Regions from separate parts of the Ruegeria sp. HKCCD6604 genome, predicted to be linked through region 1. Evidence: riboswitches for the same ligand, from Rfam matches in the RefSeq annotation. Region 1 holds a riboswitch; each other region holds the start of a gene.
The links. Region 1 has a riboswitch for cobalamin ahead of GS614_RS12120 (DUF1636 domain-containing protein). Riboswitches for the same ligand answer to the same signal wherever they lie in the genome.
Positions count from the first base shown of each region.

Region 1 (2,197 bases):
CTGCATCATATTTAAGTTCCTGTTATTATGACAGTTTCCGTTTTCGGATATCCAGTGCGGGGATCATGCGGCCTTCGTGCTGAAAGCACAGGTAATCCACGCCGAATGTCTCGCGTACCCGGTCTGGGGTCAGAACTTTGCCAACAGGCCCGAACCCCGTTAGACGCGTGGCTTTCATCAACGCCACATGGGTGGCGAATTCCGGGATCATGACCAGATCATGGACGATCATGACGACCGTTACCCCCAGATCAGCGACCAGAGACAGCATGTGCCCCTTGGCATCGGGGTCCAGATGGTTGGTTGGCTCGTCCAGAAACAGTAAGGACGGGTTCTGGGCCAACGCGCGCGCGATATGTGCGCGCTGACGTTCTCCGCCGGACAGTTGACCCATCGTTTTGTTGGCAAAATGCGACAGCTCGGTCGTCGTCAGAACCCGTTCCAGATCAGCCTTGTGCTGAGCCGCCGAACGTTCGCCCTGAATCGGGATTTGCCCCAGCGCAACATAGTCTTGCAGGCGCATCCGCCCGTCAGGCATTTCCTGCTGCCCGACCACAGCAATAGAGCGGGCACGTTGGCGGGCGGACAGGGTCCGAAGGCTTTGGCCTTCTATCCAAACATCACCCAAGATAACCCGTTCGATCCCGCACAGCAGTTTCAGCAGAGTGGTCTTGCCGGCGCCGTTCGGCCCGGCGATTGCCAGAATTGATCCTTCTTCCAGACGAAAGGACACATCCTGCAACAGGATATCGCCATTAAGAGCATAGTACTCCAAATTCTCGGCAACCAGAAAACTCATGAAGCGCCACCGGACGGCAATGCGGGTATTCGCGACAAGGTCTTTGCGAAAAGGGCAGGGGGGCGGTCCGAGGCGCTGGTCCAGCCATCGTCACTGTCGCCGAACTGGGTCGCGAATTCGACCAAGGCGGACAGGTCGTGTGATGTCGTGATATCGCCAAACAGGTACTGCGCTTTGCCCGGGGCCTGAAATCCGACCGTCATGGCCCGTTCACAACCTGCCATGCAGGCCACCATTCGGGTTTCAAAACCGTCAGGCAACCGGGCATTCAGCTCGTCTTGCGCAGCCTCGGCAGACATCGCCCCCTGACATGTTGAACAGATCAGAACGTAGTGATCAGAATAGCAGGTCATAGCCATCTCCGTCGTTTGCCAGACGCAGACAGAGGGCACATACCCAGATATTACGCAAACACGCCATCAAGCCTCCTTCCGAGACGCCCCGCCTCGGGTTGGTTTATAGTGCGATGGCAGGTCTCCTGACTTGCGGGTCGTTGCTTGGCCGACCTTCCCAACCCATGCGGGTCAGTGGTGAAGTGGCGTCGCTCACCGCTTACAGTTGCGGGGGCAGTCACGGACTTGGCACATTCCAGCGCCGCACCGTGTTCCCATTTTCATCCCTTACGGAACCATCCCGCTCAGCTAGTCCGGCAATGCCAGACTTGTCAAGCGGCAGACGAAGGCGGTGGTAGATGGAATTGCAACAGCCGCGCCAGCTGTCCTGCTGCGCCAGCCCGGACCGAACGGTGTCAATAGTCTGATACAAGAAGGAAATCCGGCTCGAAATCTTTCTCGACCTTTGAAAACCGTGGAATTGGCTTTTCAAACACATTGTCCGTACGGTCGTCATTCATGGTCGATACCTCGCCAATAAGGCAATCGCGGCGCTCGGCCCAAAAAGCGTGCCAGATGCCGGGCATCAGAGTTGCGCTTTGCCTCGGCTTCAGCCGTACGTACTCTTGGGGTTGCAAGGTTACAGGGCAGGCATCGCTGGGGACCGTCACCGGGTTGTCGCGGTCGACGCCACCGTTTGGATCCGACGCATGAATTTCCAGAACGAGATCGCCGCCGCCCCGGTTGATGATGTCTTCTGCCTTGATAATATGCCGGTGCATCGGAGAAAGCTGATTGTCTTTCAAGATCAACAGTTTTCTGCACAGAGCATCCCACGCCCGGATTTCAGATCCTTCGTCTAACCATTGCGTAGAGTGAACGGGAATAGGCAATGTTCGTCGAAACGGCCTTGTGCGTAATTGGTAATGTTCCATCCCAGCCTGCGGCTGCGGACAGTTTCGACCAAAGAGATGCGCATTTTCTCGGGCGATCAATCCGCAAAGAGCGGCTATGCGGCGCCGAAAGATTGAATGAACGTCTGGGCCTAGGGCTTGATGTGGTTGAT
Region 1 covers NZ_WVQW01000004.1:77,210-79,406, forward strand. Annotated here, with positions in the region: gene GS614_RS12110 (ABC transporter substrate-binding protein) at 1-9, opposite strand, end outside; gene GS614_RS12115 (ABC transporter ATP-binding protein) at 26-799, opposite strand; gene GS614_RS12120 (DUF1636 domain-containing protein) at 796-1,152, opposite strand; cobalamin riboswitch at 1,250-1,447, opposite strand; partial or broken gene GS614_RS12125 (D-lyxose/D-mannose family sugar isomerase) at 1,548-2,164, opposite strand.

Region 2 (2,197 bases), on a different contig from region 1:
TCTGTCGGGCCGATCGGCGTGACGCGGAAAACAATCGAGTGATCGGCAAGAAAGTGGTTCCACGTGGTCGGATAGTGGAACTTCAAAAGCGATCCCGCATCCGCAAAGGGCGACCGGCCCAACCAACGGCGCACGGCGGATTTCCCGTCCATCGTATAGCTCTCGGCCCCTTCTTTCAGTGGCATCCGCGCCAGTCTATATTGGCCGTCCTCGTGCAGATGGAACTGCGATGGCATACCCGCAGCCTGGCACCTGTCGAAATGGGCTTGCATGTAGGCTGGGGTTTCACCGCCTTCGATCCCCGTCACGCCCGGATCATCAGGGAAGGTCCGGCACAGCGCAGGGTGGTTGCCGCCGCAGTGATAGCACTCGCGATTGTTTTCCCAGACCAGCTTCCAGTTGCCGTTCTCGATGATCGTGCTTTCGAAGGCGATCTTGGCATTCGCAAGATCATGCGGCTCAAGATACGGGCGCGCGATATTGGCGAACGTGTCAAAATCCGGGGCGACATCCGCCAGACAGATATACACCAGCCCGGCAAGCTCGCGGCAATGAACCGTCTTCAAACCATGCTGTCTGGGATCAAACTCCGGCCCCATGTCGCGGGCCCACAGCAATGAGCCGTCAAGCTCGTAGGTCCATTGATGATACGGGCAAACCAGCTTCGGCGCGTTGCCTTTTGCCGCCTTGCATATGATCGAGCCGCGATGGCGGCAGGTGTTGTGAAACGCCCGGATCTGGTTGTCGGCGCCACGCACGATGATCATGCGATAGGCACCCACGTTGTATGTTACATAGTCGCCGGCTTTCACCAGTTCACAGGCCGGAATGGCAAAGAGCCACTCACGATAGTGGATGGCTTCCAGGTCGGTCTGAAAGATCTCGGGGTCGGTATAAAAGGCCCGTTCCAGAGCATAGCCCGGGATTCGACGCGCCAACAGGTTTTGGACATTGTTCACTTCTGGCTCTCCTGCCGCGCCCCGCGGCATTGCTTGGGCAGATGACAGGGAGGAACCGTCCGGAGGCGCGCGAGGACCACGTCCGAAACCCGTGCCCCCACCGCCACCCGCGGTTTGACATATCTGCAAGGCTGGTTTCCGGACTTGAAAGGGGCTTGCACCCGGTTGCGACACCTTCCCGGGATCCTCGTCCCAGTGGTTGATTGTCGAACCTGACCTTCCTTACCGTTGCGGGGGCAGTGCCGGAATTCCACCGGCTTCCCAATTCTCCGCTGTCTGAGAATCAAACAGCGGCACCTCACGATGGCAGCCTACTTTTTACCCGCTTGGGCGCTGAAATGCTTGCGACATTTCCGGTTTCAAAACAGACATGGAAATTTTCCGGCAGCGTGGACGGCGCCGGGATCACGGTCCTTGGCACAGGGGCGTGGCAGGCCCGCCAGCACGGCGTTCTGCAGGGGCCAATGGCCTTGCGATGGATGCGGCCACGTCTGACATCGGCGCCGTCAAATTGTCCCCCAACCGCGACGGCGAAGGCCCGGCTGCTCTGATCAGAAACGAAACGCTGCGCGTCGCCTGAGCATGGCTGGAAAAGAGAGTGTCGGGCCAAATGAAGGAGGTTTGCAGCAAGCCCTTTTGGGTGAAGTTGTTCCGTTCGGGATAGTGCTGGCTTGCCATGGGGCAGGTGAAGAAGGTGAATATCCGTCATGCGAGAGTTGCCAGTCCATCCTGTCAACGGCCGGTAGAAAACCTCATTTTGTCCATAAAAAATTGTCTTTTTCGGGAAAAACCATTACGTTTTCCGAAAATGGTGGAAAACACCGGAGGCAGTAAGAGAGCAGATGCCAAAACCGAAAACAGGTGTTTTGCGGACAACAGTTCCTTCACGCCTCATGGGAAAACGGGATGGTCTGTTTTTCCTCTGGGGGCAGATAGAACGCGCGCGCTTGAAGGTCGAGTGCAGCGAACGCGCCGAGGGCGCGGCCTCGGACGGGCCAAGGGCAAACACGGCCGGTGAGGTCAAGGGATCGACGACAGCATTGGTGGACGAATTTATTTTCTACTGACTTTTGTGATGAAACCGGGCCTGGTGGCCCTATTTCTTCTCGAAGAACAGAATGACTTCACCCAGACGGACGCCATAGCGCGAGACATACGCGCGGTTCAGCAGACGGTCGTCATCCAGCAGCCACATCCAGTCGTCGAATTTGACACGCATGGTCCCGTCCTTGATCGGC
Region 2 covers NZ_WVQW01000002.1:124,074-126,270, forward strand. Annotated here, with positions in the region: gene GS614_RS08630 (SRPBCC family protein) at 1-989, opposite strand, end outside; cobalamin riboswitch at 1,071-1,275, opposite strand; gene GS614_RS08635 (hypothetical protein) at 1,330-1,539, shown strand; gene GS614_RS08645 (hypothetical protein) at 1,802-2,026, shown strand; gene GS614_RS08650 (DUF3833 family protein) at 2,056-2,197, opposite strand, start outside.
Region 2: another riboswitch for cobalamin. It lies ahead of GS614_RS08630 (SRPBCC family protein); the one in region 1 lies ahead of GS614_RS12120 (DUF1636 domain-containing protein).

Region 3 (2,197 bases), on a different contig from region 1:
CAAGACCTACGGGATGTCGCTGCTGGCCATTCACCGCGGCGAAGAGACGCTGAGCCATGTCGAGACCGAGGATCACGAATCCACTCAGATCGGGCTCGAAAAGTTTCAGGCGGGCGACATGCTTGTGGCACATACCAGATGGGACAACCTGATGCGGATCAAACGAGATCCGGATTTCGTCGTTGTGACGACGGACTTTCCTCAGGACGAGCTGCGGCCGCAAAAAGTCGGCTGGGCCCTGGCATTCTTCGCCATTTCGCTATCGTTGATCCTGTTCACGGACGTCCGGCTTTCACTCTGTCTTCTTACCGGCGCGGTGGGCATGATGCTGACCCGTGTGCTCAGCGTGGACGAGGCGTACCGCGCGGTCGGATGGAACACCGTATTCCTGCTCGCCTGCCTCATACCTTTGGGACAAGCCGTGCAGAACACAGGCACGGCCGCGTGGATCGCGCAGCAGATCATGATAATTCTGGACGGCTGGCCGCTCTGGTCGCTGCAAACCGGCATCGCCATTCTGGCGACGGCCTTTTCTTTGGTCATGTCCAATGTGGGGGCCACGGTTCTGCTGGTGCCTCTGGCGGTATCGATTGCGGTGGCGGCGGGTGGAAACCCGGCCGTCTTTGCCCTGACGGTCGCCATATCGACCTCGAACAGCTTCATCATCCCAACCCATCAGGTAAACGCGTTGATCATGGGTCCGGCCGGATACAAGGTGATGGATTTCGTCCGCTCCGGCGGAATAATGACGGCGCTGTTTCTGGTCGTCTCGCTGCTCATGATAAACGTCATCTATTAGCGCAAGAGGATCCAGGGTGTTCGGTGGTCTTTTCCCATCATCTGGACAGGTTCAGCCGAGGCACCCGTTCACCATAGTCTACGCCCCTTGCTGAAATACCGTTCGTCGCCGGGCCCACCTCAGGCTGGGTCCCGGCACACCATGCCGCCCATCGACGCCCACAGGTCGCTTTCCATGCCTCTGCATCATTGTTGCGCGCGACTCGCTTGACAAGCAGGCCAGCGGTGCCGCATGTCCCTTTCGTTGGTGTCGGTGAGAGCCGATGAAAAGGGAATGCGTCAACGGTCTTGCCGCCAAACGCAGCCGCCCCCGCGACCGTGAACGGAGAGGATGCCCAATGCCACTGGCCCGAAAGCCGGGAAGGCGGGACATCCGACAGAGGCCCGCCTCTGGCATCCGCAAGCCGGGAGACCTGCCAACAACCGAAGTTGAAACCGGGCGGGGTGTTCCGGTGTCGGGTCCATGACCACTCGTGGCCCGCATGAAACCCCGTCCCCCGCGAAGAGGATTTGGGGGGATGAGAGACATGACCGAGACCGCACCAGTCGAGTTGCTGGTCTGTACTACCTGCCGTCGCGGCCTGCCTGTCGAAGATGATGCGCAACGCCCGGGCGCTTTGTTGCACAAGGCCCTGGAACAGGCAGACCTGCCCGACGGTGTCACCCTGAAAGCCGTTGAATGCCTGTCAAACTGCGATCAAGGCTGTTCGATCGTGTTGCGCGGGCCGGGCCGCTGGACATTCGTGTATGAAAACCTGAACGAAACAGATCATGTCGACGTCATCGTCGACGGCGCGACCAAGTATCTGGCCACGGAAGATGGTTTGGTGAAATGGCGCGAACGCCCCGAACATTTTCGCAAGAACTGTGCCTCGCGCATTCCCCCGATTGGAGCCTGACATGTCGAACCTCGAAAAACTCCCCGTCACAGTGATCACCGGCTTTCTGGGCTCGGGCAAGACCACTTTGGTGCGTCACCTGATGCAGAACCCACAGGGCAAGCGCCTTGCTGTCGTGGTCAACGAGTTCGGCGATGTGGGCGTCGATGGCGACATCCTGAAATCCTGTGCCATTCCTGATTGCCCGGCGGAAAACATCATGGAACTGGCCAATGGCTGCATCTGCTGCACCGTGGCAGATGATTTCATTCCTACCATCGAGGCCCTGATGGCGTTGGAGCCGCGCCCGGATCACATCCTGATCGAAACCAGCGGTCTGGCCCTGCCGAAACCGCTGCTCAAGGCATTCGACTGGCCTGACATCCGCTCGAAGATCACCGTCGACGGCGTGATCGCTCTGGCCGATGCCGAGGCTGTGGCCGCAGGCCGTTTCGCGCCCAATGTCGAAGCGGTGGACGCCCAGCGCATGGCCGATGACTCGATCGACCACGAAACGCCCC
Region 3 covers NZ_WVQW01000005.1:66,714-68,910, reverse strand. Annotated here, with positions in the region: gene GS614_RS13345 (SLC13 family permease) at 1-799, shown strand, start outside; cobalamin riboswitch at 1,027-1,234, shown strand; gene GS614_RS13340 (DUF1636 domain-containing protein) at 1,326-1,697, shown strand; gene cobW (cobalamin biosynthesis protein CobW) at 1,699-2,197, shown strand, end outside.
Region 3: another riboswitch for cobalamin. It lies ahead of GS614_RS13340 (DUF1636 domain-containing protein); the one in region 1 lies ahead of GS614_RS12120 (DUF1636 domain-containing protein).

Region 4 (2,197 bases), on a different contig from region 1:
CGTCTGATCAAGCGATCAGTCGCGGCCAAACCGCTGCATTGCGCCGGGCAAATGCTCCGATATGACCAACTTCGGGCAACCCGAAATCGGCGGGGCTCAGCAGGTGGCGGTTGGCATCGGGGCCGTAAAGATCCGCAAGCCGCCAAACCGCGTCCGGCGGCACCATCTGGTCGTCCTCGAAGGTGAACAAATCCACGGGCGTTCCAGAATCCTTCCACTGCGCCGCAGGTAACTCATGCCCGATTTCAGGCACATAATTCAAAGGCGCGGTACACCATTTGCGCCACTGCCAATAGACCGATGCCGGCAGATCCGAGCCGAACCCGATCGCCTTTCCGGGAAGGTAGCCAAGGGCTCGGGCCAAAAGCGGCGCATGGCCATACCAGAACAACCCTGCCAAACCCCGATAGGGCCACGGGTGGTCGCTTAGGGTTACCAGCCCCGAACACACACAGATCATGCGATCAATCAGATCGATATCCGGCTGCACAGGCCCCAACATCGCGCCGATCGAATGACCGATGGTCCAATGCTGCGAATCGGGAAACCGTCTGCGCATTTCCGCCCTTGCCGCGGGCATGTCGATCAAGGCCCAATCCGTCATCGTCGCACGCGAGTCTTTCAGGCGGCCAGTCAAGGAATGCCCGTAATCGCGATAGTCATAGGTCAGGCAGGCCATACCCTGCTTGGCAGCAAGCCATCGTGCGAAATGACGGTAATAATCGCGCGGCACACCCGTTGCACTGTTCAGCACGACGACGATTTCGGGCGAGGTCAGCGGGCTGTACAACCGGGCAGACAGTGTTTTCTGCCCGGACGGAAAGCGAAACTCTTCGGTCAATACCGTTTGCTCTGTGTCCAACATGATCTCTGGCTTTGCGCTTGGTAAATCCGGTTTCCGAACCTCAACGCCCTCGACACTATGCATGAACCAACATCGTATCCAGCATGACCAAGCGTCCGGCCAAAAGATCGGCTTGACTCGATGCGTGCTCAAACGCTAGCGGTTGTGTGATGGTTTCCGGCCTCCACAAGGGGTCGGGATGAAAAGGGAACACGGTGCGGTAATGTCTGGTCATGCAGGCAACAACCAAATCCGCGACTGCCCCCGCAACTGTAAGCGGTAAGCGATGCCGAAACACCACTGGCCCCGAAGGCTGGGAAGGTCGGCGAAGCGATGACCCGCAAGTCAGGAGACCTGCCATCGGAAACGAAACCGAAACTCGGGCGGGGTGTCCGGGCAGGTCCTGACGGCATCACGCTGTCCCACCTGTCCCAAATATCCTGTCCACCAAGCGCGGAGGGCGCAGGATGATCTGGAAGACAAAAACACATGAATTCAGTGCAACAGTATGTCAGCGGACAGGCAAAACCTGCCCCGCTTTGGCGCGGCTGGCGCGCTCGATTTCCGAAGCCATGGCCCAGGCGACCTCGGCCACAAGTGACGATTTCGAGATTGAGGGCAGCAGCGAGCTGTCACATTGCACCGACGGATGTCATGCAATTTTCCGCGCGCGATCAGACAGCATTCGTGTCTTTTGCGGGACGCAGCCCGAAACCGCAATTGAGCCGCTGAACGGCTATGCCGACCTGATCTTCGGAAACACGTTCAGTGCGATGCCATCCGGCGTCGTGAAAACCCCACCCTGCGCGATGATCGAAGTTTCCACGATCCGGCCTCGGAAACCTGCTTGCGCGCCCGTGCAGATTTCAATCTGAATCCAGACTGACCTGTGCCTGGGCGCGCCGAGAGGCCCAGGCCAGTTGCGCATCCGTTTCGACGGCGCAAGGGCGCACCGCCCGCAATCGTTGCAGCGCCGTGTCCGCGCGTTCGCCGCATTCGACCATAAGCCGAAGGACAACCATACCTGACCTGCCACATCCCCCGCGGCAGTGCACCAATACGCGACCTCCGCCTGACAGCGCGTGCCGGGCCGCGGCGCTGACGGACGGCCACGCGTCATCAATCGCTTTTGTCGGCGCTCCGAAATCTTCGATCGGCAGGTGAACCCATCGGCTGGCGCGGCTTTGAACATCGCTGCCAAATTCCTGCGCCCCGTCCTGAAGCATTTCGACATCCGTCGTCATCGAAACAACAAGCCCCGGCTGCCAGGCTGCGATCATATCCAGATCGCTGGAGTAATCTCCGCCGCGTCCGGGCATTGAGGTCAGCGCCAGCGTTCCGCCACCGACTTGC
Region 4 covers NZ_WVQW01000014.1:48,079-50,275, forward strand. Annotated here, with positions in the region: gene GS614_RS20800 (hypothetical protein) at 8-928, opposite strand; cobalamin riboswitch at 999-1,221, shown strand; gene GS614_RS20805 (hypothetical protein) at 1,312-1,719, shown strand; gene GS614_RS20810 (dual specificity protein phosphatase family protein) at 1,711-2,197, opposite strand, start outside.
Region 4: another riboswitch for cobalamin. It lies ahead of GS614_RS20805 (hypothetical protein); the one in region 1 lies ahead of GS614_RS12120 (DUF1636 domain-containing protein).